3 regions of the Amycolatopsis sp. WGS_07 genome follow, and region 2 is predicted to be linked to each of the others. Evidence: riboswitches for the same ligand, from Rfam matches in the RefSeq annotation. Region 2 holds a riboswitch; each other region holds the start of a gene.
What was found. A riboswitch is a leader RNA that binds a small molecule or an ion and turns the genes downstream of it on or off. The one in region 2 is predicted to bind S-adenosylmethionine.

Region 1 (9,523 bases), 1.9 Mb from region 2:
TTGTGCCTGTGGGTGAGCCGCGATCGCCGTGCGTGATGGAATTCTCACTCGATGGGCGGCTTCTAAGACCCTAATCGAGTCGTCCGCCCCGGTGCGGGCTTCCCGGCGTGGCCGGGACCAGTTAGGACGGAGTTCAGGAGTTCGCACACCCCGACCCTGAATCGGAGAATCATCCATGTCGTTTACCGCCGAGGATCTCGCTGAGGTCGCTTTCGGTAACGCCCCGATTGGCCGCCGCGGCTACGCCAAGCAAGAGGTCGACGACTTCGTGCGCCGCATCGCCAAGACGATCGCCGATGAGGACGACCTCACCGCGGCCGAGGTCCACCACGTGCTGTTCTCCAAGCCGTTGATCGGCAAGCGCGGGTACGACGAGCGAGAGGTCGACCAGTTCCTCGATGAGGTGGAGACACAACTAGCCGAACGATCCGGACGGCGAGCCCCACTGATCCCCGGAAGCCGGGACCACAGCGAGGCCACCGCAGGCCGCACCTCGTGGCCAGTAGTCGCCGAGGCCCCAGCCGAACGACTGCCCGGCCGGTAGCTCCCCGAAGTCTTGACGCGAAGGCCGCTTTGAGGACCCCCGACTCCCTCAAAGCGGCCTTTCGCCGTTGGTCCGACGCCGCAGTCCGTGAGGGGAACCCTCACGGACTCTGATTCCCCCAGGGTTCCCCTCACGACCCTCTCCGCCGCCGCACCGGTCCCTTCACGGACTCCGAGCCCCTCAGCCCCCCTGCCCGGCCGTGAGGGCCCCCTTCACGGACTTAGATTCCCTCAAGGGACCCTTCACGGACCGCACCGTTGCGCCCCAATGTGGCATTGGGTGCGCGAGATGCACCCAACGCCACATTGGGGCGCTAGCCCCACCCCCCACCAAACCGCCGCCGATGCACCCACCCCATCAAGGCAGCCACACCCCCCACACCCCGATACGAAGCCAAAAACACGGCGCGGAGGTGCTTGTCAAGGCATCTTTCCCGCCTTGACAAGCACCTCCGCGCCGTAGTCACAATCAAGCTTCGGGGTGCCCCACGCAAGCCCACAGCAATGTCGCCGCCAGGCGACGAGCCCCCGCCCGGAATCAAACCCCAGCATTCCGAGCAATCTTCTCCGCATACTGCACCGCAGTAGCCGCCCGCTTCACCTTCCCAGACGGAGTCTTAGGCAAAGACCCAGCCGGAAGCACCACAACCGCGAACGGCCGCATATCCACCGCATCCCGAACCCGCCCAGCGATCTCCTTAGCCAGCCGGTTCTCCTCCACCACATCCCCAGCCAACTTCGACTCCACCACCACCGCGAACCGCTCCCGCCGACTCCCCGCATCCAGCCGGACCGCGACAGCATTCCCAGCCCGCACGCCCTCCACAGCCCCAGCAGCACGCTCAATATCAGTCGGGTACAAATTCCGCCCGCCCATAATGATGACGTCCTTACGCCGGCCGCAAATCACGATCTGCCCATCAACCAGATAACCCAGATCGCCAGTCTTCATCCACCCATCCGGCCCCCGCGTATCCAACGGCCCGTCCACCGTCAAATACCCCGGCGTAACAGCCTCCCCACGAAGCCGAATCTCCCCAACCTGCCGTTCCCCCAAAACCGCACCGGACTCATCGACGATATCCGCTTCCAGCCCATCCAACGGCCGCCCAAGCAACGCGAACGACCGCACCGCGTCCGTCCCCCGCCGCGGATCCCCCTCCGGAACCGGCACCGCACGATTGTCGGCTTCCAGCGCCTCAGCCTCGACAATGTCCAAAGTCAACCCAGTGAACAACGGCGCGAACGAAACCGCCAACGTAGCCTCAGCCATCCCATAAGCGGGAAACACACACTCCGGCGGCATATTGAACCGCCGCCCAGCGTCCACAAAGGTCTGCACGGCAGTCTCGTCGATCGGTTCCGCACCATTCAGCGCGATACGCAGTTTCGACAAGTCATAAGCATTGTCATCCTCGACCCGCGCCATCCGCTTGCCCACAATGGCGTACGCGAAGTTCGGCGCGGCCGTGGTCGTGCCGCCGTATTTGCTGATCAGCTCCGGCCAGATCAACGGCCCGGTGAGAAACTCGACCGGGGTGATCTTGACCAGTTCGACGCCGAATGTCATCGGCACGGTCAGGAAGCCGACCATGCCCATGTCGTGGAAGGTCGGCAGCCACGACACCATCACGTCGGTGTCGAACTCGAACTCCGCGCGGTCGACCATCGCCTTGACGTTGGTGTACAGGTTGCCGTAGGTGATCCGGACGGCCTTCGGCTCCGCGGTGGATCCGCTGGTGAGCTGCAGCAGCGCGGTGTCGTCCTCGGCGGTCGGCACGATCTCGGCCAGCGGTTCGGCTTTGGCGAGGTCGGAGATCAGCCGGTAGCCGATGCCCTTGCCCTCGAGCACCGGCGCGAGCTGGTCGAACGGTTCGCCGAGCACGACCAGTTCGGCCCCGATCATCTCGAGCACCTTGACCGTGTCCTCGGCCCATTCGGCGAGGTCGGTGCGCGGCGTCGGCTGGTGCAGCATCGTCACGCTGCCGCCGGCGAGCCACACCGCCTGCACGGTCGGCGCGATGAGCACCGGCGCGGCGGCCAGCACCGCCACCGCGCTCCCCGGCGCCAATCCGCCGCTGACCAGCCCGCCCGCGATCCGGCGCGCCTCGTCGTGCACCTGCGCCCAGGTCCGGCGCACCGGCTCCTTGGGCTCGCCGGTCACCATGCCGCGCCGCTGTCCCCGGTCCGCCGCAGTTCCGACCAGTGTGTCCACAAACCGACTCATGTGCGTCAGATTACTGTCCGGTTTTCCCGGCACCGCCCGCGGCGGCGTGAACAGCGGATGTACGGGGTCACTCGGCGAGTTCGGAGGTCTCCAGCCACCGGGCCTCGACGTCGTCCTTCTCCGCCAGGACGGCCTTCAGCTCGGTGTTCAGCTCGATCAGCTTTTCCGGGTCGGTAGCCGCCTCCGCCAGCGACGCGTGCAGCTTCTCCTCGCGCTTCGCGAGCTGGTCCAGCTTCCGCTCCAGCCGACCCAATTCCTTTTGCGCCGCACGGGTTTCCGCCGCACTGCGCTTGGCCTCGGTCTTCTCCGCCGCCGGTGCTTCCCGGCGCGGCGCGGCCTCCTTCGCGCGAGCGCGCCGCTGCAGGTACTCCTCGATGCCGCCCGGCAGGTGGGTGACCTTGCCGTCGCCGAGGAGCGCGTACGTGGCGTCGCAGACGCGCTCGACCAGGTACCGGTCGTGCGAGACCACCACCATCGTGCCCGGCCAGCCGTCGAGCAGGTCTTCGAGCTGCTGCAGGGTGTCGATGTCCAGGTCGTTCGTCGGCTCGTCCAGCAGCAGCACGTTCGGCTCGGCCATCAGCAACCGGCACAGCTGCAGCCGGCGGCGTTCGCCACCGGAGAGGTCGCCGACCGGCGTCCACTGCCGCGCGGCCGGGAAGCCGAGCTTCTCGCCCAGCTGCGACGCCGTCATCTCCTGCTTGCCGAACACGACGCGGCCCGCGACCTGCTCGATCGCCTGCAGCACCCGCAGGTCCGCGGGCAGATCGTCGAGTTCCTGGCGCAGGTGCGCGAGCGCGACCGTCTTGCCCTGCACGCGACGTCCGGTCGGCGATTCGACGTCGCCGCCCAGCAGTTTCAGCAGCGTGGTCTTGCCGGAGCCGTTCACGCCGACGAGACCGATCCGGTCGCCGGGGCCGATCCGCCACGTCACGTGGTCGAGCAGCGTCCGGTCGCCGACCTTCAGCGACGCGTCTTCCAGCTCCAACACCGTCTTGCCGAGCCGGCGCTTCGCGAACGCCATCAGCTCCACCGAATCGCGCGGCGGCGGCACGTCGGCGATCAGCGCCTCGGCCGCTTCGACGCGGTAGCGCGGCTTCGACGAACGCGCCTGCGGACCTCGGCGCAGCCACGCCAGCTCCTTGCGCGCCAGGTTCTGCCGCTTCTCCTCCGCGGTCGCGGCGAGGCGGGCACGCTCGGCGCGGGCGAAAATCCAGTCGGCGTAACCGCCTTCGTACTGCTCGACCCGACCGTTCGCGACCTCCCAGGTGAGGCTCGCGACGGTGTCGAGGAACCACCGGTCGTGCGTGACGACCACGACCGCGATCCGGCGGCCCAGCAGATGATCGGCGAGCCAGCGCACGCCTTCGACGTCAAGGTGGTTAGTGGGCTCGTCGAGCACCACCAGGTCCAGCTCGCCGGTGAGCGCGGCGGCCAGCGCGACGCGGCGGCGTTCGCCACCGGACAGGTTCGCGGTCGGAGTGTCGAGGCCGATCGCGGTGATCCCCAGTCCGTCCACAATAGACCGGACGCGCGCGTCGGCGGCCCATTCGTGCTCGGCTCCGTAGCGCTGCAGCACCACATCGCCGACCGTGCTCCCGTCCGGCAGCTCGGTGCGCTGGGTGACGACGGCCATCCGCAGATCGCGGACCTGGCTCACCCGGCCGGAATCCGGTTCGCTCAGTCCGGAAAGGACTTCGAGCAGCGTCGTCTTGCCGCCGCCGTTGAGCCCGACGACGCCGATCCGCTGCCCCTCGGCGACACCGAGGGAAACGTTGTCCAGCAACGGCTTCACGCCGTAGGACTTGCTCACCGACTCCAGGTTGACCAGGTTGGCCATCCGGATCCTTTCCACTGTGGACTATTGATTCAAGCGTTGGTTTTTCAGGCGTGCACGCGCGGCGGCACGTTGCGCGGCGCGTCGTCGCCGCCGACCACGCGGGCGCCGGGCACCGGGCCGTGCGCGACCCGCACCGTGCGGCACACTCCCGCGCCGGACAGTTCGGCGGCCACCTCGACCGCCGTTTCCGCGTCGGAGCACAGGAACGCACACGTCGGCCCGGAGCCGGACACGCAGCCGGCCAGCGCGCCCGCGTTCACCCCGGCACGCAGCGTGCGGCGCAGGCCGGGCCGCAGCGACACCGCGGCCGCCTGCAAATCATTGCCGAGCAACAGGGCTAGCTGGCGAGGATCACCCGACGCGAGCGCCTCCACGACCGGCGTGTGCGACCCGATCCGCGGCGGTTTGCCGTCCGCGCGCAGCCGGTCGAGTTCGCCGAAGACCTTGGGGGTGGACAGGCCTTCCTCGTCGAAGGCCAGCACCCAATGGAACGTGTGCCGCGCGAGCACCGGCACGAGCTGCTCGCCTCGGCCGGTGCCGAGCGCCGTGCCGCCGTACAGCGCGAACGGCACGTCGCTGCCCAGCCGTCCGGCGATGGTGGCCAGCTCGTCGCGGGTGACGTCGAGCTTCCAGAGCGACGAGAGCCCGACCAGCGCCGCCGCCGCGTCCGCGCTCCCGCCCGCCATGCCGCCGGCGACCGGAATGCCCTTGCGCAGCACGATGCGCACCTTCGGCGCGTCCGCGTCCGGCCGTCCGGCGTAGGCGGCCAGCTCGCGCGCCGCGCGCCACGCCAGGTTGGCCCCGTCGGTGGGCACCGTGCGCTCGCCCTCGCCGTACACCTCGAGCCCCGGCTCGTCGGTGGCCGCGACGGTCACCTCGTCGGTGAGCGAAAGCGCCTGGAAGACGGTGACCAGCTCGTGAAAACCGTCCGCCCGCAGGTCGCCGACGGCCAGGTGCAGGTTGACCTTGGCCGGGACCCGGACGGTGACTGGTGGTGGAACGACGGCTAGCACCCGTCCAGCCTACGTGGCTGCCGCAGGTCAGGTGCCGCCAGGAGAAAACGTTGGCACAGAAGTTCCCCCAGTCGTCGTTCCGGATTGGCCCGGCGGGCCAGTTTGAAACTACCTTGGAAGTATGCGCGCGCCGGAGGTCAACCTGTCCGAGCTGTCCCTGCACCCGCGCCGGGTGGTGGAGCAGCTCGAACAGTCGCCGAGCCGTTCGGTCCGGATTCGCCGACGGGAGAAGGACAAACCAGATCTGCTGCTGGTCACCGCCGAACGCGCGGAGCAGGCGGCGGCCGCGGTTTCGGCGGCCGTCGCGATCCTCGTGGAGCTGATGCGCCGCGACGTGGAGACCACCGAGGTGCTGCCCGCCGCGTTCCCGTGGGCGCGCTACCTGTCGGCGGCGGAGACGCGGGCGTTCGCCGGCGAACTGGCCGAAACCCTGGAGCGAGCCGAATCCCTCGGCAATCCGGTTCCGGTCGCTGCCCTCGTGGCGAAGTGGAAGCAGACCGCGGAGGCGCACGCGGATCCGGAAGTGGCCGAGATCCTCCGCCGGAAGCACCACAATAGACAGACGTCAGGACAGTCGTCCTAAAAGTTTGCCCACGTGTCCCGATTCCTGGGGCGACGTGTCCCACAGACGCGGCGAGGGCCGCCCCAACCGAATGGGACGGCCCTCGAAAACCGCTCAGTGAAAGGGAAATCAGGCAGCGACGACGCTCTGCGGACCGCGAGCCGGCTGGCTCACGTGCGCGCCCCGGTCGGCGATCCAGGACAGCGCGGCGTCGGCCCGCTCGCCGCGGACGCCGAGGCGGAACCGGGCGATCGGAGTGTCCCCGATGCGGGTGAGCCCGCCGCCGATGGTGGCCAGCTCCACGTCGAAGCGGCTGGCCGCCTCGGGCAGCAAGGCACCGACCGACGCGAAGCCGATCAGCACGACATCGACCGCGCGGTCGTACTTCGCGGACTGCGCGCGCGACGTCTCGATCGACGGCAGCACCGCCTGCGCGGTCCAGCTGTCCGGCGTCGAGATCAGGTCCAGCACCGTGCCGCGCTCGACGATCGCGCCGTTGTCGAGCACCGCGACGTCGTCGCAGACCCGGCGGACGACGTCCGCGTCCGGCGTGGTGACCACGATCGTCACGCCCAGCTCGGCCCGCGCCCGGTCGAGCACGGCGAGCACCGCGCCGGAGTCCTCCGGAGCGATCCCGGCGGTCGGGTCGTCGGCGAGCAGCACGGCCGGTCCGGCGGCGAGCGCCTTGGCCACCGCGACCCGGCGGAGCTGGCCTTCGGTGAGTTCTTCGGGCTTCTGCGTGGCACGGGCGGTGAGGCCGACCAGGTCGAGCAGCGAGCCGACCCGGCTGCGCCGCTGCGGGCCGTCGACGCCGAGCTGCTCCAGCGGGCTGGCGATGTTGCCCGCGATGGTGCGCTCGGCGATCAGCTCCGGCTTGGTCCCGACGACGCCGAGCTGACGGCGGATCTCGCGCAGCCGCTTGCCGTCGAGCGTCGCGGTGTTGAGGCCGTCGAGCCGCACGACGCCGCGGTCCGGGCGTTCCTGCAGCGCGATGCAGCGGGCAAGGGTCGACTTGCCGGAACCGGACGGGCCCACGACCCCGAACAGCGAGCCGGCTTGCACATCGACACTCACGTCGCGCAGGGCGGCGACGCGATTTCCGTGGAAGGGAAAGGACTTGGACACGTTTTCGACAGTGATCACGAAAGGGCTCCAGGCAAAACGAGGCGCAGCGCCGTTTCCGGGCGCGCCAGGCGTCATCGAATTACCGTCCACAATGGACGGCGCAAGAAACTGCGGAAAAGACGATCAGGCGATGACCATGGAGCGTTGACACGCACATACCGTGCGGCGACCTTCGTCGACTACGCGCCGGCGGGTCAGCAGGAGCGGGCGGGTGACCCTCTTCATCGAAAACAGCCTCCATCGGTCCTGGCGGTAGCACCTGCCCTGCGGAGGGTGGTTGCTGCGACTTCGGCGAGCCAGGTCTCTCAGTCGCTCGGGATGGACGCTTTCGAGTAAAGCCGATCCCATTGGCTGAACGCAAGCTCGTTGGTGCAGATCACACGTCTGGTGGTGCCCGCATACCGGAACACCGCGTCCAGGACCCGGAAACCCGGAACCTCGGCCACCGAACAGTGCTCCGACCTGCGCTCCTAGCCTGACCGGCACCGGTAGCGAACGGGTTCGTTCCACTGTGGACGATCAAGAGATCTTATGGAACAACAGATTTCTCGTTGTCAAGGGTGAGCTGCCCGCATGCCATGGCTCCCGCGCGGACGCGTCGGAAACCGAGTCGAGATAGCTCACCGGAGCGAAGCATCTCGCACCGGCACGGCTGAACAATCCGGGCCGTGGAGCAAACGGACTCCCCCGAATGCCAACGCCCTGACGAGCCGCCGGTCACAGCGATACAGCCGTATCGGTGACAACCGAGAGTAGCCAGATGGACACTCAGAAGGAGTGAGGCGAGCTACCACCGGTACCGTTTCTTCGACGCGAAGTAGGCCACCGGGATCCCGACCAGCACACCCGCGAAGGAGAACCCCGCGACGAACGGGCTGCGGTCGTAGGAGGCCTGTTGTGCCCGCGCCATGGACTCGTATGTGCCGCCACCGCAGGAGTACGACGGATCGCGCGGCATCACCCGGTCGCCGCACATCACCGCGTCCGGCTCCTTGAACCGCATCGCCACCCCGGCCGCGGTGCCGAGCAATCCGCCGACGATCAACACCGCGCCGACGAGCTGGAGCAGGGCCAGCAGGAGGTTCCGGAGCATGCGGCGGAAGCTAGCCCGGCCCGGCGGGAGGGGCCTCGATCAGCGCCAGCGGCCGCGATCCGGGCGAAGGCGTGCACGTCGAGCTGCTCGCCGCGCGTCTTCGGGTCGATTCCGGCCTCGGCGAGCAGCTCGCCCGCCCGCTCGGCGGAACCGGCCCATCCGGCCAGTGCCGCCCGCAAAGTCTTGCGCCGCTGGGAAAACGCCGCGTCGACCACCGCGAACAGCCGCGCGCGGTCCACCCCGGACACCGGGTCGGTGCGGGTGAACGACACCAGCGCGGAATCGACGTTCGGCACCGGCCAGAACACCGCGCGCGGCACGGCGGCCACCTTGCGGGCCGGGCCGTACCAGGCCAGCTTCACGCTCGGCACGCCGTAGGTGCGGCTGCCCGGCCCGGCCGCCATCCGGTCCGCGACCTCGGTCTGGACCATCACGAGCCCGCTGCGCAGCGACGGCAGCTCGGCCAGCAGATGCAGCACCACCGGCACCGCGACGTTGTACGGCAGGTTCGCCACGATCGACACCGGCGCAGCGGGCAGATCCGCGGCGCGGACCCGCAGCGCGTCGGCACCGACGACGGTCAGCCGGTCCGCCGCCTCCGGCGCGCGCTCGGCGACCGTGCGCGGCAGCCGTGCGGCGAGCACCGGGTCGATCTCCACGGCGATGACCTCGGCACCCGCGGCAAGCAGACCGAGCGTCAGCGACCCGAGGCCGGGCCCGACCTCCAGCACGACGTCCCCCGGCACCACCCCGCCGAGTTCGACGATGCGGCGGACCGTGTTGGGGTCGTGCACGAAGTTCTGCCCGAGCTTCTTCGTGGGCCGGACGTCGAGTTCGTCGGCCAGCCCGCGGATTTCGGCAGGCCCCAGCAGTTCCACCACCGGACGAGCCTACCCAGCGGCGACGCGGCATACGAAAACAGGCGGCCGGGAGCGCGAGGCTCCCGGCCGCCTGCCGGAAATCGGAGGGTGCTCAGGCCTTGTAGCCGCAGCCCCAGGCGCTGTAGCCGCCGCGGTCCTCGCGCACCTTCTCGGCGATCGCGATCTGCTGCTCGCGGGTGGCCTTGTCGGCCGTCGGGGCGTACTGCTGGCCGCCGTAGGCGTTCCAGGTCTGACGGTCGAAC
Region 2 (9,523 bases):
AGGAAGGCTACCGGTAACACCTCAGCCACCACCGACCGACGCCGAACACGCCATGTCTTCGCGAAGGTCGGGAAGACACCTGGCGGCCTCCGCGCCACCGCCAGCCACGGGGCGTGACAGTCGCGCCGTCAAGCAACGCGTCACCACCGTCGCGGAGATCGGCGCATCCTGATCCGGCACCAAATCAGGTACGCACGATCGCCTACCAGGCAGGCGGTGCAAGCCTGGCGAGCGACGCCGAGCGCGCGGTCTCGCGGTCTCGCGGTCTCGCGGTCTCGCGGTCTCGCGGTCTCGCGGTCTCGCGGTCTCGCGGTCTCGCGGTCTCGCGGTCTCGCGGTCTCGCGGTCTCGCGGTCTCGCGGTCTCGCGGTCTCGCGGTCTCGCGGTCTCGCGGTCTCGCGGTCTCGCGGTCTCGCGGTCTCGCGGTCTCGCGGTCTCGCGGTCTCGCGGTCTCGCGGTCTCGCGGTCTCGCGGTCTCGCGGTCTCGCGGTCTCGCGGTCTCGCGGTGAACCATCGTCCAGCAGCTAGCCGACGCAAAGGCAAACCTGTCAAACCACCACATCCCCTCATCCAGATCGGACCCGAGTCACCGTCGATTCATCAGCACCTCCGGCACCACTCGGACTCGAAACGGCCGCTCCGTCTCGAATGTCTCCCGTCCGCTGACTTCAGCGATCTGCCGATAACCACCGTCCTCGCTCATCTCGAATGCCGTCAGGGAAAGCGCGACCGGGTCGACCACCCAGTAGTCCGGCACTCCCAGCCGTTCGTAAACCGCTTTCTTCGTCACGCGATCGTGGATCTCCGTGCTCGGCGACAGCACTTCGACCACGAGCAGCGGCGGCACCGGCAGATCGACGTCGGTGAAGTCTTCTGCCCGCCCCACCACCACATCCGGCCGCAGTTCGACGTGGTCCCCGGACCGCACCGCGAACGGTCCGCCGACTACCTCCATCCCCGGCGGGCAACCTGACTCCAGCAACCCGTAAAGCTGGTAAGTCACCCGCTGATGCGGCAACCCTGGCGCAGGACTGACGTACAGCACGCCGTCGACGAGTTCGTGCCGCCGCCCGTCCTCCGGGATCGCCGCGAGATCCCGCACGGCCATCGGTTGTGAATGGGAAGGCCAGCCAGTGAGAGTCATGAGCGCGTTCCTTTCTCCGTCGCACTCAAGGACACCAGCCCCCACCGACAAAAACGGCGGCCCCGGGAAACCCGGAGCCGCCGTTCACCCGAAGGTGGAACTACTTCTTGTTCTTTCCATTGTCCTCAGTGGACAGTGCAGCGACGAAGGCCTCCTGCGGAACCTCCACCCGGCCGACCGTCTTCATGCGCTTCTTGCCTTCCTTCTGCTTCTCCAGCAGCTTCCGCTTCCGCGAAATGTCGCCGCCGTAGCACTTGGCGAGGACGTCCTTGCGGATGGCGCGGATGGTTTCGCGGGCGATGATGCGCGAGCCGATCGCGGCCTGGATCGGGACCTCGAACTGCTGGCGCGGAATCAGCTCGCGCAGGCGCGTCGCCATGCGGTTTCCGTAGGTGTAGGCGGCGTCCTTGTGCACGATCGCGGAGAACGCGTCCACCGTCTCGCCCTGCAGCAGGATGTCGACCTTCACCAGGTCGGCCACCTGTTCGCCGGACTCCTCGTAATCGAGCGACGCGTAACCGCGCGTGCGCGACTTCAGGGTGTCGAAGAAGTCGAAGATGATCTCCGCGAGCGGGATCGTGTAGCGCAGCTCAACGCGGTCCTCGGACAGGTAGTCCATGCCCAGCAGGGTGCCGCGCTTCGCCTGGCACAGCTCCATGATCGTGCCCACGAACTCCGACGGAGCCAGGATGCTCACCTTCGACACCGGCTCGTGCACCTCGGCGATCTTGAGCCCGCCCGGCCAGTCCGACGGGTTCGTGACGATCACCTCGCTGCGGTCCTCCAGCACCACGCGGTACACGACGTTCGGCGCGGTCGAGATCAGGTCCAGCCCGAACTCGCGCTCCAGCCGGTCCCGCGTGATCTCCAGGTGCAGCAGGCCGAGGAACCCGCAGCGGAAGCCGAAGCCCAGCGCCACCGACGTCTCCGGCTCGTACGTCAGCGCGGCGTCGTTGAGCTGCAGCTTCTCGAGTGCCTCGCGCAGTTCCGGGTAGTCCGAGCCGTCCACCGGGTACAGGCCGGAGAACACCATCGGCTTCGGGTCGCGGTAGCCGGCCAGCGGTTCCTTCGCTCCGTTGCGCTCGGACGTCACGGTGTCGCCGACCTTCGACTGGCGCACGTCCTTCACGCCGGTGATCAGGTAGCCGACCTCGCCGACGCCGAGTCCCTTGCTGGCCTTCGGCTCCGGCGAGATGATGCCGACCTCGAGCAGTTCGTGCGTCGCGCCGGTGGACATCATCTTGATCTTCTCGCGCGGCGTGATCTTGCCGTCCACCACGCGGATGTAGGTGACGACGCCGCGGTAGGTGTCGTAGACCGAGTCGAAGATCATCGCGCGGGCGGGCGCGTCCGCGTCGCCGACCGGGGGCGGGACCTGACGGACGCACTCGTCCAGCAGCTCGGTCACGCCCATGCCGGTCTTGGCCGACACGCGCAGCACGTCCGAGGGCTCGCAGCCGATGATGTGCGCGATCTCCGCCGCGTACTTCTCCGGGTCCGCCGAGGGCAGGTCGATCTTGTTCAGCACCGGGATGATGTGCAGGTCGTTCTCGAGCGCGAGGTACAGGTTCGCGAGCGTCTGCGCCTCGATCCCCTGCGCGGCGTCGACCAGCAAGATCGCGCCCTCGCACGCCTCGAGCGCGCGCGAGACCTCGTAGGTGAAGTCCACGTGGCCGGGCGTGTCGATCAGGTGCAGGACGTGGTCCTTGCCGTCGACCTGCCAGGGCAGCCGGACGTTCTGGGCTTTGATCGTGATGCCGCGTTCCCGCTCGATGTCCATGCGGTCGAGGTACTGCGCGCGCATGGCCCGCTCCTCGACGACGCCGGTCAGCTGCAGCATCCGGTCCGCCAGCGTCGACTTGCCGTGGTCGATGTGGGCGATGATGCAGAAGTTGCGGATCAACTCCGGCGGCGTGAAGGTGGTGTCGGCGAACGTCTTGGGCGCTGTCACTCGGGCTGTCCTCGGGATGGTGGGGGATGTCCGTACCCCATCGTCCCATGGACCTCCGGGTGCGGGTGGGGGTCATCCCCGATGCGGCCCCGCGCGTCTCGTGATGACCTCGAAGGATGAGCACTTCACCCTCCCCTCGCCCGGCCCCGGCGTCCTCGACGCCGCGCTCGACCGGGCCTTCGGCCACCCCAGCGGCCTGCTGGGCAGGCTCGGCGGCAAGCTGATGTCGGTCGGCAACGCCGCGACCGAACACCGGATCGTCGACCTCGCCCGCCTCGAACCCGACGAGGTCGTCCTCGTCGTCGGTCCCGGTCCCGGCGTCGGCCTCGACGCGGCGAGCAAACTCGCCGGCGAGGTGATCGGCGTCGAACCCTCCCCCGAGATGCGCGACCTGTGCACGGACCGCTGCGGCGACCGCGCCGAGGTGCGGGCGGGCAGCGCGGCCCGGACCGGCTGCGCGGACGCGTCCGCGGACGTCGTGCTGACCGTGAACAACGTCCAGCTCTGGGAAGACCGCGCTGCGGGTTTCACCGAGCTGTTCCGCGTGCTGCGGCCGGGCGGACGGCTGCTGCTGTCAGCGCACGAGAAATGGCTTCCGGTGACGCGGCACGAACTCGCCGACGAGGCCGCCGCCGCGGGGTTCACCGACCTGCAGACCTGGACCTGGGACCCGCCCGGGTTCGCCGCGCTCGCCGCCCAGCTGCGGGCCGTGAAACCGGGCTAGCGCTTGTCGCGGCGCAACGGATGGTCCTCCGGGACCTCGACGAGGACGATCCGCAGGCCGTCCGGGTCGGCGATCCACGCCTCGTCGGTGCCCCACGGTTCGCGGCGGGCCTCGCGCACCGGTTCGACGCCGCGCCCGGCCAGTTCGGCCAGCGTCGCGGGGAGATCGCGGACCTGCAGGAACAGATTGACGTCCGGACCGGGCCCGGCCTCGCCCGTGCCGACCACCTCGATCGACCCGCCGCCGGCGAAAAACCGCGTGCCGCCGGGGAATTCGCGCTCGATCGCGAGGCCGAGAACGTCGCGGTAGAACGCGGTCGACACCTCGTGGTCGCGGGGGTGGATCAGCACCCGGCTGCTCAGTACGTCCATGGCTCCTGCCTACCCGAGCCGCTCAGGCGACCGCAATCGCAGCGATCCCGGCCAGCACGACCAGCGATCCGGCGAGCCGGCGGACCGCGTTGCGCTCGCGGAGCACGAGCCAGGCGGCGACCCCGCCGAAGACGATCGACAGTTCGCGCGCCGGCGCGACTAGGCTGACCGGCGCGATCCGCAGGGCGTACAGGACCAGCAGGTATCCGGCGGGCGAGGCGAGCCCGACGATCAGCACCTCGCGCCGGTGATCACGCCACAGCCGCTTGATCTCGGACCGGCCGCGCGCAGCGGTCGGGGCGAGCAGGATGCTCTGCCCGATCGCACCGCCTCCGAAGTAGACGAGCGGAGGCACGCCGAGCGACGTGACCGAATGCGCGTCCCAGAGCGTGTAAGCCGCGATGACGACTCCGGTGGCGATGCCGTAGAACACCCCGGCGCGCCGGGCCTGTGCGTCGCCAGTGCTGCCGCCGAGGCTGATCACGAGAACGCCGCCGACCACGAGGAAGGCGCCGATCAGGCCGAGCACGCCAGGCCGTTCCCCCAGGACCGTGACGGCCACGAGCACCGACACCAGCGGCCCGGTGCCGCGGGCCAGCGGGTAGACGATCGAGAGGTCGCCGACCTCGTAGCCGCGCTGCAGCACGATCCCGTACACGACGTGCAGGACCGCGGTGACCAGCGCGGCGACCAGCCAGGTCCACTGTGGACGTTCCGGTTCGACGGCCAGCGCGACCGCGATCACCGGGAGCATCGCGACGGCCGAAACGGTGTAGTACAGCCAGACGAACCGCGGTCCGCCGGAAACCCGTTTGGCGGCGAGGTTCCACGCGGCGTGCACGACCGCGGCGACGAGGACCATGGCGAGGGCAGTGGTGTTCATCGGACCCTTTCAGGTTTTCAGCGCATGCTGAAGACCGGGTCCTCCAGGCTTTTGTCCCGTCAGATGAACGGCAGGGCTCGGTGTCCCGCCGAAGGTGCCGCTCGGACCAGTCCCGCCCGCCCTCGTTGTCTTTCGCGACCCGCTGTGCGGGACCACGGGCAGGCGACGGAACCCTAGGCACTACCGAGATCCACCGTAACGGAGCCGCGGGCGGAATGCCGAACGGTTAACGGCTCCGGGGCCCACGCAAGGGCCGCGAGCAGGGCTGTTAAGATTTTCGACTGTTGCCGTGCGGCATTCCGTCAGGGAGGAAACCCGGCAGTCCCTCGGGACTGATCCGGAGCCACACGAACGCGGCAGCGACCTTCACCGAGTGAAAGAGGAACGCCTCCATGGCCAACATCAAGTCGCAGGTCAAGCGCATCACCACGAACGAGAAGGCGCGGCAGCGCAACCTGGCGATCCGGTCCTCGGTGAAGACCGCGATCCGCAAGTTCCGCGAGGCCGCCGAAGCCGGTGACAAGGACAAGGCCCTCGAACTGCAGCGCGACGCCGCTCGCAAGCTCGACAAGGCCGTCACCAAGGGCGTCATCCACGCCAACCAGGCCGCGAACAAGAAGTCGGCTCTCGCGAAGCGCGCGAACCAGCTCTGAGCGCAGTCTTTCCGGAAGGCCCGGCGGCTTCGGCTGCCGGGCCTTTTCCGTGCCCGGGGCAGGGCGGCTCCGACGGCAGACGCCTTGCCGCTCAGCGATCTCCCTTGGCCGCGACCACGTCGAGGACCGCGCGCTGCAGGGCATAGGTCGAGTCGGCCGCCGCGCCCTTGACCTCGGCGTTCAGCCGCGCGACCACGCGCATCGCGGTCGCCAGGCCGTCCTGGCCCCAGCCGCGGGACTGGCCCTGTGCCTTGCGGATCTTCCACGGCGGCATGCCCAGCTCGCCCGCCATCTGGTTCGGGTTGCCGCGTCCGGCCGCGGACACGCGAGCGATCGTGCGGACCGCGTCGGCCAGCGCGTCCGCCACCAGGACGTGCGGGACGCCCAGCTGCATCGCCCACTGCAGCGACTCCAGCGCGGCCGCCCGGTCGCCCGCGACGGCCTTTTCCGCCACCGCGAAGCCGGTCACGTCGGCGCGTCCGGTGTGGTAGCGGCGGACCGCCTGCTCGTCGACGACTCCCCCGGTGTCGGCGACCAGCTGCGTCGCCGCCGAGGACAGTTCGCGCAGGTCCGAGCCGACCGAGTCGAGCAGGGCCATCAAGCCGGCACCGTCGATCTTGCCGCCCGCGCGGCGCACCTCGTTGCGGACGAACGACTCGCGCTCGGCCGGCTTGGTGAGCTTCGGGCATTCGGTGATTTCCGCGCCCGCTTTTTTCAACGCGCCGGGCAGCGCTTTGGCGGCCTTGCTCCGTCCGCCGCCGCTGTGCACGACCACGAGGACGATGCCGTCGGCCGGTGCTTTGAGGTAGGCGAGCACCGCGTCGGACAGCTCCTGCGAGATGTCCTGCGCCGACTCCAGCACGATCACGCGCCCCTCGGCGAACAGCGAAGGACTCACCAGCTCAGCGAGCACGGGCGGTGTGAGATCGGACACCCGCATCCGCGTGAGGTCGGCCGTCGGGTCGGCGGCCTTGGCCGCGTCGAGCGAGGCGCGCACAGCCCGTTCGATGAGCAGTTCTTCCTCGCCCGTGACGAGGTGCAGCGGCGCGGGTGCGGTGGTCACCCGGCCATCTTCTCACCCGGTCGCCGGGCCGTCCGCTCCGGTGATGTGGGCCGCCTCCGTGGCACGAGCTGATCGGGATGTCGTACGGTGTAGCCGAGGACGCGCCCACCGCGCTCCGACAACCGAATACCGCTCATCCAGAGGGGCAGAGGGAACGGCCCGACGAAGCCCCGGCAACCGGCGTACAGCCTGTCATCCCGCGATCGCGGGGTAGCTGACGACCACGGTGCCAATTCCGGCCCGCTTCGGCGGGGCAGATGAGGAAAGGAACCTCGCGATGACTGCAGCCCTCAGCGCCACCTCCGCCAACAAGACGATCGACCTCGGTCCGGCCGTCGAACTGGTGTCGAAGGAAGAAGGGCACCGGCAGCCGCTCGCTCCGGAATTCGTCTCCGTCGAAGACTTCTCGCCGCTGGAAGTCGCCTACGACTTCGGCCGCGTCCGCCGCGAGGACATCGAGGCGGGCCCGCGCAACATCTGGCGTTACAAGCGACTCCTTCCCGTCCCCTCGAACGTCGAGGAGATCCCGAACACCGAACCGGGCTGTACCCGGCTGGTGCGTGCTGACCGGCTCGCGAAGGCGCTCGGCCTCAAGAGCCTGTGGGTCAAGGACGACACCGGCAACCCGACGCACTCGTTCAAGGACCGCGTCGTCGCCGTCGCGCTGGCCGCCGCCCGCGAGTTCGGCTTCGAGGTCCTCGCGTGCCCGTCGACCGGCAACCTGGCCAACGCGACGGCCGCCGCCGCGGCGCGCGCCGGCTGGCGTTCGGTCGTACTGATCCCGAAGAGCCTCGAGCGCGCGAAGATCCTCACCACCGCGGTCTACGACGGCGACCTGATCGCTGTCGACGGCAACTACGACGACGTCAACCGGCTCGCCACCGAACTGGCCGGCGAGCACCCGAAGTGGGCGTTCGTGAACGTCAACGTCCGCCCGTACTACTCCGAGGGCTCGAAGACGCTCGCCTACGAGGTCGCCGAGCAGCTCGGCTGGCGGATCCCCGAGCAGATCGTCGTGCCGATCGCCTCCGGTTCGCAGCTCACCAAGGTGGACAAGGGTTTCCGCGAGCTGGGCCAGCTCGGTCTCGTGGACGCCAGCCCGTACAAGGTGTTCGGCGCGCAGGCCACCGGCTGCTCGCCGGTCTCCACCGCGTACCGCAACGGCCACGACGTGGTCCAGCCGGTGAAGCCGGACACCATCGCCCGCTCGCTCGCGATCGGCAACCCGGCCGACGGCCCGTACGTGCTCGACGTGGTCAACCGCACCGGCGGCGCGATCGAGGACGTCACCGACGAAGAGGTCGTCGAAGGCATCCGGCTGCTCGCGCGCACCGAAGGCATCTTCACCGAGACCGCCGGCGGCGTCACCGTGGCGACCGCGAAGAAGCTCGTCGAAACCGGCAAGCTCGACCCGGAGGCCGAAACCGTCCTCCTCATCACCGGCGACGGCCTCAAGACCCTCGACGCGGTCGAGAACCACGTCGGCCCGAAGGCCACCGTGCCGCCGTCCGCCGAAGCCGTCGCCAAGGCGCTCGGCTACTGACGCGCTGACCCGGGGTCCGCACGCCTACCGCGGCGGACCCCGGGGCTCACCCCTGCGCGCGAGCCCGCCAGGAAGAACGGCAGTGTCACCGTCCACATCGGTCCGAGTGACGAGCACTCCCATCGTGCCGAGAACGTCCACTGTGGACTTGCTCGGATGTCCGTATCCATTGCCAGCGCCGACACTGATCAGCGCCGTACGCGGGCGCACCGCCGCGAGGAACTGCGGCAGCGAGTATCTCGAGCCGTGATGCGGCACTTTCAGGACGTCGGCACGCAGGTCGACGCCCTCGGCGAGCAGATCCGCCTGCGCGGCAAGTTCGACGTCTCCGGTCAGCAAAACCCGTCCAGCCGACGTGTCCGCGCGGAGAACGACTGAGCTGTTGTTGATCATCGTGCCGTCCTGCAAGGCTGGTGACCGAGTGGTGGCGTAGCGCGGACCGAGCACGTCCAGCGACAGACCCGGCCATTCCAGCCGCTGCCCTTCGCCCAACTGCACCAGCGGAACGCCGCGACGCCGCGCTTCTCCGGAAACCGACTGCCACGCCCACGCCGGAGCGCGCCCAGGCCCGACCGCGATCGCGCCGACCGCCCGTCCGTCGAACACCGAGGCGAGCCCTCCGACGTGGTCCGCGTGCAGATGGCTCAGCACAAGCAACGGCACTCGCTCGACGCCCAGCCTCCGCAGGCATTCGTCGGCCGGCCCCGGTTCCGGCCCGGTGTCGACGACCACCGCCCGGCCAGGTTCGGCAGTGGCGAGCACTACCGCATCTCCTTGCCCCACATCGCATTCCACCATCGCCCAGCCGTCCGGCGGCCAGCCAGGCAGCAGGACCTTGGCCGGCACGACCGTCAACAGCACGACGACCAGTCCGGTCGCCACCAGCAGCCGGAACCGGCGGAATCGCGCTGCCACCACGACAACGGCCAGCAGGACCGCCGCGCACAATCCGCCCCACCAGCCACCGGGCCAGGGCAGCGCTGCTCCGGGTGCTCGGGCGCCATGCCGGGCGACGGTGATCAGCCATCGCGCTTCCGGATCCGCCAATCGGATCAGCAAATGCCCGGCCCCCGGCCACCATGGCCCGACGACGGTCGCGAGCACGCCTAGCACGGTCACCGGTGCGACAACTGGTGCCGCAAGGACATTGGTGACCACCGAGACGAGACTGACCGTGCCCGCCATGCCGGCG
Region 3 (9,523 bases), 580 kb from region 2:
TCATCGTGCAGGATTTTCATGCCTTCGACGGGCTCCGCGACGATTTCCGTCGCCCGCTCCGGTTCCGGCAGCGTCACCTCGAGCAGTCCGCCCGCGGCGAGCCGGTCGGATTTGCCCGCGGGACGGCCGTCGAGCAGCACGTCGCCCGCCGCGGCCAGTTCCGCGACGACGGTGCGGGACAGTCCGAGCAGTTTGGCCAGCCCGGCGTCGACGCGCATTCCGTCGAGCCCGTCCGGGACGGGCAGCATGCGCGCGCTCACGCGGTTTCCTTCTTCTTGCCGCGGGTGGAGGTGCCGTCGTAGTCCTTGCCGAGCAGGGACAGCAGCACGATCAGCGCGCCGCCGACGCAGATCGCCGAGTCGGCGATGTTGAAGATCGCGAAGCCCTGCCCGTTGGGCGCGAACGCGGAAATGAAGTCGACGACGTGCCCGCGCAGCGGCCCCGGCTCCCGGAAGAACCGGTCGGTGAGGTTGCCCAGCGCCCCCGCGAGCACCAGCCCGAGCCCGATCGCCCACCCCACGGACCGCAGCCTGCGCGAGATCCACACGATGGCGATGACGACGCCGATCGCGACCAGCGCGAGCACCCAGGTCATGCCGGTCGCCATCGAGAACGCCGCACCCGGATTGCGGATGACCTGCAGGTAGATCAGCCCGCCGAGAATCGGCCTTGGCTCCTTGCCCTCAAGATTGGCGACCACGAGGTTCTTCGTGATCAGATCGATCGCCCACAGCAGCGCCGCGACCGCGAACACCACCCAAACCCGCCGCTTAGGCAACGCGCGCTCCCGCTCAGGCGGTTCAACCTCGGACTCAGACGGCGACGACTCGGTGCTCACATCCCCCATTGTCCACCCTGCCAACCCGACCACAGCTAACGGGACCACAACCGCGGGATCGCGTCGGCGTCTGACCGAGTGGTGTGCCCGGCCCTCCGGGCCCAGCACACCACTCGGTCAGACGCCGACTAAAGGCGATCCCGCGCGCGGCGGCGGAGCCGACGCCAAAAACACAGCTGGTGAGTTTACAAACAAAACCCAGGCAGCTCACGAGAGTCGTCAACAGGCCCCCACCGCCCATCAACCTTCGCATACTCCCACCGAGCCCCCCGGGCAACGATCTGCCGCAAAGCCAGCACCACCCGATCCACGTGCTCCTCAGTACTCCCCAGCCCAAGGCTCACCCGAACCGCCTGCTGCCCCTCCCCGCCAGCCTCGCCGATCAACCGCCGAGCAGCCACATGCGCGCAAAACGCCCCGTCCCGCACGCCAATCCCATACTCAGCCGACAACACCGCCGCCAGCCACCCGGGTTCAAACCCATCAACCACAAAACTCAACGTCCCGACCCGATCCACCGGCGCGTCAAAGAACCGCAGCTCGGCAAACCCAGGCAACCCCTCAAGCCCCTTGCGCAACCGCTCCAGCAACGCGGCCTCGTGCGCCCCCACGGCATCCCAAGAAGCCGCCAACTGCTCGCAAGCCACCCCAAGCGCATACACGCCAACGGTATTCGGCGACCCAGCCTCGTGCCGCTCCTCACCGGAGTTCCACACGACAGCTTCCTCAGTCACCAGCTTGGTCGCCCCGCCACCAGCCAAATACGGCTCAGCCGCCCGCAACCAGTCACTGCGCCCGATCAACGCCCCAGCCCCGAACGGCGCATACAGCTTGTGCCCGGACAGCGCGACGTAGTCGACATCCAGCTCCCGCACCGAAATCTGCCGATGCGGCGCGAGCTGAGCCGCGTCCAGCGCGACCCGGGCCCCGTGCTTCCGGGCCACCGCGGCGATCTCGGCCACCGGCAGCAGCTCACCAGTCACATTGGACGCCCCAGCCACAACCACCAACCGCGGCCCCTGCGGACACTCCGCCAGCGCTTCGTCCACAACGGACACCGCCGCAAGCCGAGTCCGCGGCAACCGCACCCGCCGCACATTCGGCCCCCGCCACGGCAGCAGCGCCGCGTGGTGCTCACTGTCGAAGACCACCACGGAAGTCTTGCGCGGCAACGCTTTCGCCAGCAGGTTGAACGCGTCAGTGGTGTTGCGAGTGAAGATCACCGAGTCGCCGCTGCGGGCGTCCACGAACCGGCGCAGCACATCCCGAGTGCGCTCGTACAACCGTGTAGAGACCTGAGAAGCGAAGCCAGCACCCCGGTGCACGCTGGCATACCAGGGAAGAAACTCGTCGACCGCCGAACGCACCGCGTCCAGACAGGGCGCGCTGGCCGCGTGGTCGAGGTTGGCGTAGCCGATGTCGCCGCCCGTCACGAGCGGCACCCGCAGCGTCGCACCGGCGACGGTGGGAACAGTGGTGGTGGGCCGGTCGAGTGCGAGAGTCATGACGGTGCCTCCTCGGCGTTCCGGGGGACCCCCGGCGAGGGGCCCGCGCTTGCCCGTCGCGCTGCGCGACCGGCCTGGTCCTCACCCGGGGCACCCCACCGCGGTAGGAGGGTTGCCGGCCAGCAAGCCGGGGCTTCGCGCTGGCACTCATGACCTGATACGGACGATAGCGGAAACCGAGCAGCCGAAACCAGCCCCGTCCCGTGATCTGAGACGACGGTCACCCGGCCGGTCCACAAAGGACAGAGGGCTCAGTTGCCCGATTCCCCGCGCCACCGGGCGAGGCGGCCTGCCCGGTCGACCGCGCGGATCCGCCGTTCGGTCGCGTCCCGGTCGGCCGCGGTGGTGACCACCAGAAGCTGGTCTTCGACCTGCAACCGGCTGGTTTTCTGCGGGGTGAAGCTCGTTCCGCCGCGGACCACCAGACTGACTGACGCGCCGGCGGGCAGCCGCAGCTCCGACAGGTACACGCCGTGCAGCTTCGACCCCTTCTGGATCCGCACCTGCAGCAATTCCGCGCCGAGTTCGTCGAGTGGCGCGGAATCGACCTCGATCTCGTGCGCCTGCGCCGCCTTCGCCAGCCCGAGCACCCGCGCCAGCGGGCTGAGCGTCGCGCCCTGCAGCACGGTGAGCACGATGACGAGCACGAAAACCGCGTCCACGAGCCGCTGCGCGCCGGGTACTCCCTCCGACAGCGGGATCATCGCGAGCACGATCGGCACCGCGCCGCGCAGGCCCGCCCAGGACAGGAACGCTTGCTCCCGCCAGGGCAACCGGAACGGCAGCAGCGACAGGACCACCGACAGCGGCCGGGCGAGCAGCAGCACCACCGCGCCCGCGACGAGGCCGGGGATGAGCGTTTCGAGCAGCCGGGTCGGCGACGCGAACAGGCCGAGCAACACGAACAACCCGATCTGCGCGAGCCAGCCGAGTCCCTCGGCGAACGACAGGGTGTCCGACCGGTGCGGCAGTTTGGAATTCCCCAGCACCAGGCCGGCGACGTAGGTGGCGAGCAGCCCGGACGCGTGCGCCAGCTGTCCCGAGGAGTACGCCAGCACGCACACCGCCACCGTGGCGAGCGGGTACAGGCCGGTCGCCGGAAGCGCGGCCCGGCGCAGCGCCTGCGCGCCCAGCCAGCCGAACGCGAGGCCGAGCACCAGGCCGGTGAGCAGTTCGTAGACCACCAGCAGCGGCAGCGACCAGTCGACCGCTTCGCCGGACGCGAGCACGACGACCGCGATGTAGGCGGGCGCGTCGTTGATGCCGGATTCCAGCTCCAGCGCGCCGACGAGCCGTTTGCCGACCCCGGCCGTGCGCAGCACGGAGAACACCGCGGCGGCGTCGGTGGACGCGAGCACCGCGCCCCACAGCAGGGCGAGGCGCCAGTCGAGGCCGAGCAGCCAGTGCAAAGCCGCGCCGGTGACCGCGATGCTGATCACCACGGCCACTGTGGACAGCAGGATTCCGGGCCCCAGCGAGGGTTTCACCGCGGACCAGCGCGTGGTGAGCCCGCCTTCGGTGAGGATCAGGACGAGCGCGGCGAGCCCGAGCGACTGGGTGAGCGCGGGATTGTCGAAGCGGATGCCGAAACCGGCTTCGCCGAGCACGACGCCGATTCCGAGATACAGCAGCAGCGACGGGAAGCCGAGGCGGATGGACACCCGCACCGCGACGACCGAGACGACCAGAACCAGCGCGCCGACGCCCAGGAGCACGGGAAGTTCGTCCACTCCTCCGCCTCCCTCCCGGTCGCCCCAGGCGTCCAGAATAGTGAGGCAGTGTCCGGTTCCCGAGCGCGCACCACCGGAGCGGGGGACCTCGCGGGTGTGTTACGACGCCTCGGCGGCACTCACCGTCGCGAGATCGACACCCAACGCGGCGAACGGACCCGCCGCGCCCGGCAAAACCCGCACCGCGCGCTGCTGGTCCCGCGTCAGCCATCCCGCTTCGACCGCCCGCTCCAGCACCGCCGCCGGGACCGCGCCGGCCAGGTGCTCCCGCCGCTCCGTCCAATCGAGACAGTCGCGCAGCAGCGGGCGGCGCGGCCGATCCGGCACCGCCACGCCGAGATCGGCCAGCACCTCGCGGCCGGAATCGGTGAGCGCGAGCCCGTCCGACACGTCGATCAGTCCCCGATCGACCATCCCGTCCCGCAAAGCGACCCCGAGCGTCCCGGCCAGATGGTCGTAGCAGCTGCGCGCGAACGACAATCGCTGTACTCGCAACGAAGTCCGCAGCCCGGACGGCCGTTTCAGTTCGGCATGCTGCGCCAAATGCTCGATCAGCTCCGCCACGCGCGGATTCGCGAGCCGGACGTAGGCGTGCCGTCCCTGTTTCACGCGCGCTACGAACCCAGCCTCCTGCAGCCGCGTCACGTGCTCGCTGGCGGTCGACACCGCGATCCGGGCCGCGGCGGCCAGCTCGCCCACCGTCCAGGCGCGGCCGTCGAGCAGCGCGAGGCACATGGTCGCGCGGCTCGGATCGGCGAGCACGGCGGCGACCTCGGCCAAGGCGACGGTTTCCATGCCACCACGGTAGAGCGGGGAAGCTTCGGCCGCGGCCGAACCTACAGCGCGCCGAGGAACTTCGCGCCCAGCGAGACGGCCGGTTTGGAGTCGTTGGCCCCTTCCAGGAAGACCGCGAACGCCAGGTCGCCGCGATAGCCGACGAACCAGCCGTGGGCTTCCGCGCCGTCGCCGAACTGGGCGGTGCCGGTCTTGCCGAACACCGTGCCGGAGTGCGCCAGGCCGGTCGCGGTGCCGCCGGTGACGACTTCGCGCATCATCCCCCGCAGCGCCGACAGCACCGAGGACGGCGGCGGGTTGTAGCCGGTGTTGACCTTGGTGCCGTCGTCCCACAGCCTCGGCACGACCGCTCGCCCGGAAGCCGCGGTCGCCGCCATGACCGCCGCGCCCATGGGGCTGACCTGCACCTTTCCCTGGCCGATACCGTCCTCGACCTGTTCGTCCGCGTTCGCCGCCGGATCGACGCGGCCCAGTTCGGTCGAGACGCCCTCGATGCCGAAGTCGGCGTTGAGGCCGAACTGGGTGGCCGCCTTCGCGAGCCCGTCAGCGGGGAGTTGCGACGCGAGCCGGGCGAAGGTGGTGTTGCAGGACTTCGCGAAGGCTTTGTGGACGGTGGTGGTGCCCAGATCGAAGCCTTCGTTGGAGAGGGTTCGGGTGCCGATTCGGTCGGTAAGCGGGCACGGGACTGAAGAATCAGGAGTGACCAAACCGGCCTCTAGCGCGGCGGTGGCGGTGACGATTTTGAACGTCGAGCCCGGCGCGTACTGACCGCTGAAGGCCGAGGCCGCGTTGGTGACGCTGCCGTTCTGCGCCACCGCGAGCAAATCCCCAGTGGACGGTTGAAGCGCCACCAGAACTGCTTTGCCGTGATACCCATCTACTGCGGCTTGGGCGGCGTTCTGGGTGGCGAGGCTGAGTCCGGTGGCTGCCGGTTTGCGGTCGCCTTCCGGGTTGCCGAACAGCGTTTCCAGGTTCTTCCCCGAACTGTCGACGCGCTCGACCGCGAAGGCCTGGGACGCTTGGCCGTGCCCGGTGAGCGCCGAGCGCAGCAGCGGGAATGCCTTGTCGTCGGCGAGTTTCAGGCCGCCGTTGCCGGAAACGACGAGAGGTTTGCCGTCGCGGTCCACTACTGCCGGGATGTCCGAGGAGGCGATTGTCAGCCGTTGTCCGGCTTCGAGCTTGGGGTGCAGCGCCGACGACGCCCAGTGGACCCGCCAGGTGCCTTGCGCTTGGACGAGATCGAGTTTCCCGGAGTAAGTCCAGGTGTGACCGGGGCCGAGGCTCCAGGTCATGGTGTACGCGGCGGTGGCCTTGTCGCCCTGCGGCGCGCCGACGGTGTCGAGCTTGGCGGTCAGCTGCGTGGGCCGAAGCGTCGCCAAGGCGTCCTGCAGCACGACGGAGGCCCCCGGTACCGCGTCGGTGGCTTTGGCGGCGGCGTCGGCGTCCTTCCCGGCAAGGGCGAGCAGGTACGCACGGGCCGCCGACGCCGGGTCGTTCGGTCCCGCGGCTGTGGACGCCGGCTCCGAATCCGACGAAGCCGCGGTCGATCCTCCGCCGGTGAGCAGCACGACCGCGGCCGTCACGATCGCGACCACCACCAGCGCGCCGCCGATCAACACGCCCTTCTTCGCGGCAGGACTCACTGTCATATCCCCCTCGCCCACGCGGTCCGCCCGCGCCCCTGGCTCAGCTTGCCCATCGCGGAACGGAACCGGGTGTTACGGCGGCGAGAAAGCGGCTGTCCCGACGCTGATCCGTGATCAACGCCGGGACGTATAGGCCGTTATACAGAAGACTGCCCGCGCGTCTTGCTCCGGGCACCAGCGCCCGGAGCAAGACCACGGCCAATCACGCCTTGGCGACCGCCACGCGCACCTTCACGCCCTCGCCGACCGTGCCGTCGAAGCCCTCGGCCGCCTCGCCGTAGGACACCGACGTCGCCAACGTCTCAGACGCCACGAATTCCTCGTGCTTGCGCACCGCGGCCGTCACCTCGTCGGCGGCGTCCACGGTCAGCGAGATCCGGTCGCCGACGTCGAGACCGGCCTCGCGGCGGGCCTGCTGTACCACGCGGACCAGGTCTCGGGCCAGTCCCTCGGCCGCCAGGTCCTCGGTGACCTCGGTGTCCAGCACGACCAGACCGGCCCCGCCGGGCAGTTCGGCCGCCGCACCGCCGCCGGCGGCCACCAGACGCCGGTCGTACTCGCCTTCGACGAGTTCAACGCCCGCCGCCACGACCGCGCCGGACGCGTTCGTCGTCCAGTCGCCCGCCTTGACCGCCTTGATCACCTGCTGCACGGCCTTGCCCAGCCGCGGACCGGCGGCTCGCGCGTTCACCGCGACCTCGAACGTGCCGTGCGCGGCGACGTCGGCGGTCAGCTCCACCGACTTCACGTTCACCTCGTCCCGCAGGATCTCGGTGAACCCGCGCAGCGGTTCGACGTCCTCGGCCGCGACCACGAGCTTCGCCAGCGGCAGCCGCACCCGCAGCTTGTTCGCCTTGCGCAGCGCCAGCGCCGACGACGCCACCTGCCGCACCTTGTCCATCGCGGTCACCAGCGCCGCGTCGGCGGGCAGGTCGAGCGCGTTCGGCCAGTCGGCGAGGTGCACCGAACGGCCGCCGGTCAGCCCGCGCCACACCGTTTCCGTGGTGAGCGGCAGCAGCGGCGCGACGACCCGGCAGGTCACCTCCAGCACCGTGTGCAGCGTGTCGATCGCGTCCTGCTCGCCCGCCCAGAACCGGTCCCGCGACCGGCGGACGTACCAGTTCGTGAGCACCTCGAGGAAGTCCCGCACGGTCTGGCACGCGCCCGCGATGTCGTAGCCGTCCATCGCGGACTCGACGTCGGTGACCAGTTCGTGGGTCTTCGCCAGCACGTACCGGTCGAGCAGGTGCGTCGAATCCGTGCGCCACTGCCCCTGCTTGCCGTCGGCATTCGCATACAGCGCAAGGAAGTAGTACGAGTTCCACAGCGGCAGCACGGCCTGGCGCACCGCGTCGCGGATCCCCCGGTCGGTCACGACGAGGTTGCCGCCGCGCAGGATCGGGCTCGCCATGAGGTACCACCGCATGGCGTCGGACCCGTCGCGGTCGAAGACCTCGTTGACGTCCGGGTAGTTCCGCAGCGACTTCGACATCTTCTGGCCGTCGGAGCCGAGCACGATGCCGTGCGACACGCAGGTGCGGAACGCCGGCCGGTCGAACAGCGCGGTCGCGAGCACGTGCAGCAGGTAGAACCAGCCGCGGGTCTGCCCGATGTACTCGACGATGAAGTCGCTCGGGTAGTGGTGCTCGAACCATTCGCGGTTCTCGAACGGGTAGTGCACCTGGGCGTACGGCATCGACCCCGAGTCGAACCACACGTCGAGCACGTCCGGCACGCGGCGCATGGTGGACTTGCCGGTCGGGTCGTCCGGGTTCGGCCGGGTCAGCTCGTCGATGTAGGGCCGGTGCAGGTTGTCCAGCCGCACGCCGAAGTCGGCCTCCAGCTCGTCCAGCGAGCCGTAGACGTCGATCCGCGGGTACTCCGGGTCGTCCGAGCGCCACACCGGGATCGGCGTGCCGAAGTAGCGGTTGCGGGAGATCGACCAGTCGATGGCGTTCTCCAGCCACTTGCCGAACTGGCCGTCCTTGACGTTCTCCGGGTACCAGGTGATCTGCTGGTTCAGCTCGACCATCCGGTCCTTGAACTGCGTCACCGCGACGAACCACGACGACACCGCGCGGTAGATCAGCGGGTTCCGGCAGCGCCAGCAGTGCGGGTACGAGTGGTCGTAGGTCTCGTGCCGCAGCAGCACCGGGCCCTGGCGCTCCGCGCCGCCGGTGCCGTTCTTGAGGTCCCGCACGATGTTCGGGTTCGCGTCGAACACCTGCTGCCCGGCGTAATCCGGCACGGTGGCGTCGAACTTGCCGTGCTCGTCGACCGGCGTGACCGGGGTGATCCCGGCCGCGTCGGTGACCACCTTGTCCTCGGCGCCGTAGGCGGGCGCGATGTGCACGACGCCGGTGCCGTCCTCGGTGGTGACGTAGTCCGCGGACAGCACGCGGTGCGCGTTCTCCGTGCCGACGAAGTACGGGAACGGTGGCGCGTAACGGGTTCCGAGCAGTTCCGCGCCGGTGTAGTGCGCGACGACCGTCGGCTCCTCGCCGAGTTCACGCGCGTACGCGGCGACGCGCGCCTCGGCGAGCAGGAACCGCTTGCCGTCGTTCTCCACCACGACGTACTGCACCTCGGGGTGCACGGCGGTCGCGAGGTTGGACGGCAGCGTCCACGGCGTCGTGGTCCAGATCAGCAGATAGGTGCCGTCGAGGTCGTTGTCGTTGCCCTCGATGCGGAAGCCGACCGTGACGGCCGGGTCCTGCCGGTTGCGGTAGACGTCCGCGTCCATGCCGAGTTCGTGGTTGGACAGCGGCGTCGCGTCGCGCCAGCAGTAGGGCAGGACGCGGTAGCCCTCGTAGACGAGTCCCTTGTCCCACAACCGTTTGAACGCCCAGAGCACCGACTCCATGTAGGTGACGTCGAGCGTTTTGTAGTCGTTGTCGAAGTCGACCCAGCGGGCCTGGCGCGTCACGTACTCGCGCCATTCGTCGGTGTAGCGCAGCACGGACTCGCGCGAAGCCTCGTTGAACTTCGCGATGCCCATCTCTTCGATCT

Region 1: linked by a shared signal. The riboswitch ahead of RPX00_RS07045 (methionine ABC transporter ATP-binding protein) and the one ahead of thrC (threonine synthase) in region 2 are both predicted to bind S-adenosylmethionine.
Region 3: linked by a shared signal. The riboswitch ahead of RPX00_RS43645 (aminotransferase class V-fold PLP-dependent enzyme) and the one ahead of thrC (threonine synthase) in region 2 are both predicted to bind S-adenosylmethionine.

The regions. Positions count from the first base shown of each region.
Region 1 covers NZ_CP136053.1:1,534,400-1,543,922, forward strand. Annotated here, with positions in the region: gene RPX00_RS07020 (DivIVA domain-containing protein) at 176-544, shown strand; gene RPX00_RS07025 (fatty acyl-AMP ligase) at 1,082-2,770, opposite strand; gene RPX00_RS07030 (ABC-F family ATP-binding cassette domain-containing protein) at 2,838-4,607, opposite strand; gene RPX00_RS07035 (4-(cytidine 5'-diphospho)-2-C-methyl-D-erythritol kinase) at 4,652-5,620, opposite strand; gene RPX00_RS07040 (hypothetical protein) at 5,742-6,203, shown strand; gene RPX00_RS07045 (methionine ABC transporter ATP-binding protein) at 6,312-7,325, opposite strand; SAM riboswitch class I at 7,542-7,632, opposite strand; gene RPX00_RS07050 (hypothetical protein) at 8,095-8,400, opposite strand; gene rsmA (16S rRNA (adenine(1518)-N(6)/adenine(1519)-N(6))-dimethyltransferase RsmA) at 8,349-9,281, opposite strand; gene RPX00_RS07060 (transglycosylase family protein) at 9,373-9,523, opposite strand, start outside.
Region 2 covers NZ_CP136053.1:9,865,227-9,874,749, forward strand. Annotated here, with positions in the region: gene RPX00_RS46215 (hypothetical protein) at 1-17, shown strand, start outside; gene RPX00_RS46220 (Uma2 family endonuclease) at 586-1,143, opposite strand; gene lepA (translation elongation factor 4) at 1,244-3,094, opposite strand; gene RPX00_RS46230 (class I SAM-dependent methyltransferase) at 3,198-3,818, shown strand; gene RPX00_RS46235 (VOC family protein) at 3,815-4,189, opposite strand; gene RPX00_RS46240 (DMT family transporter) at 4,212-5,072, opposite strand; gene rpsT (30S ribosomal protein S20) at 5,465-5,725, shown strand; gene holA (DNA polymerase III subunit delta) at 5,817-6,788, opposite strand; SAM riboswitch class I at 6,919-7,052, shown strand; gene thrC (threonine synthase) at 7,066-8,331, shown strand; gene RPX00_RS46260 (ComEC/Rec2 family competence protein) at 8,356-9,523, opposite strand, start outside.
Region 3 covers NZ_CP136053.1:9,285,468-9,294,990, forward strand. Annotated here, with positions in the region: gene RPX00_RS43635 (RluA family pseudouridine synthase) at 1-260, opposite strand, end outside; gene lspA (signal peptidase II) at 257-847, opposite strand; gene RPX00_RS43645 (aminotransferase class V-fold PLP-dependent enzyme) at 1,024-2,343, opposite strand; SAM riboswitch class IV at 2,384-2,498, opposite strand; gene RPX00_RS43650 (potassium/proton antiporter) at 2,595-4,073, opposite strand; gene RPX00_RS43655 (ArsR/SmtB family transcription factor) at 4,173-4,868, opposite strand; gene RPX00_RS43660 (penicillin-binding transpeptidase domain-containing protein) at 4,910-6,517, opposite strand; gene ileS (isoleucine--tRNA ligase) at 6,717-9,523, opposite strand, start outside.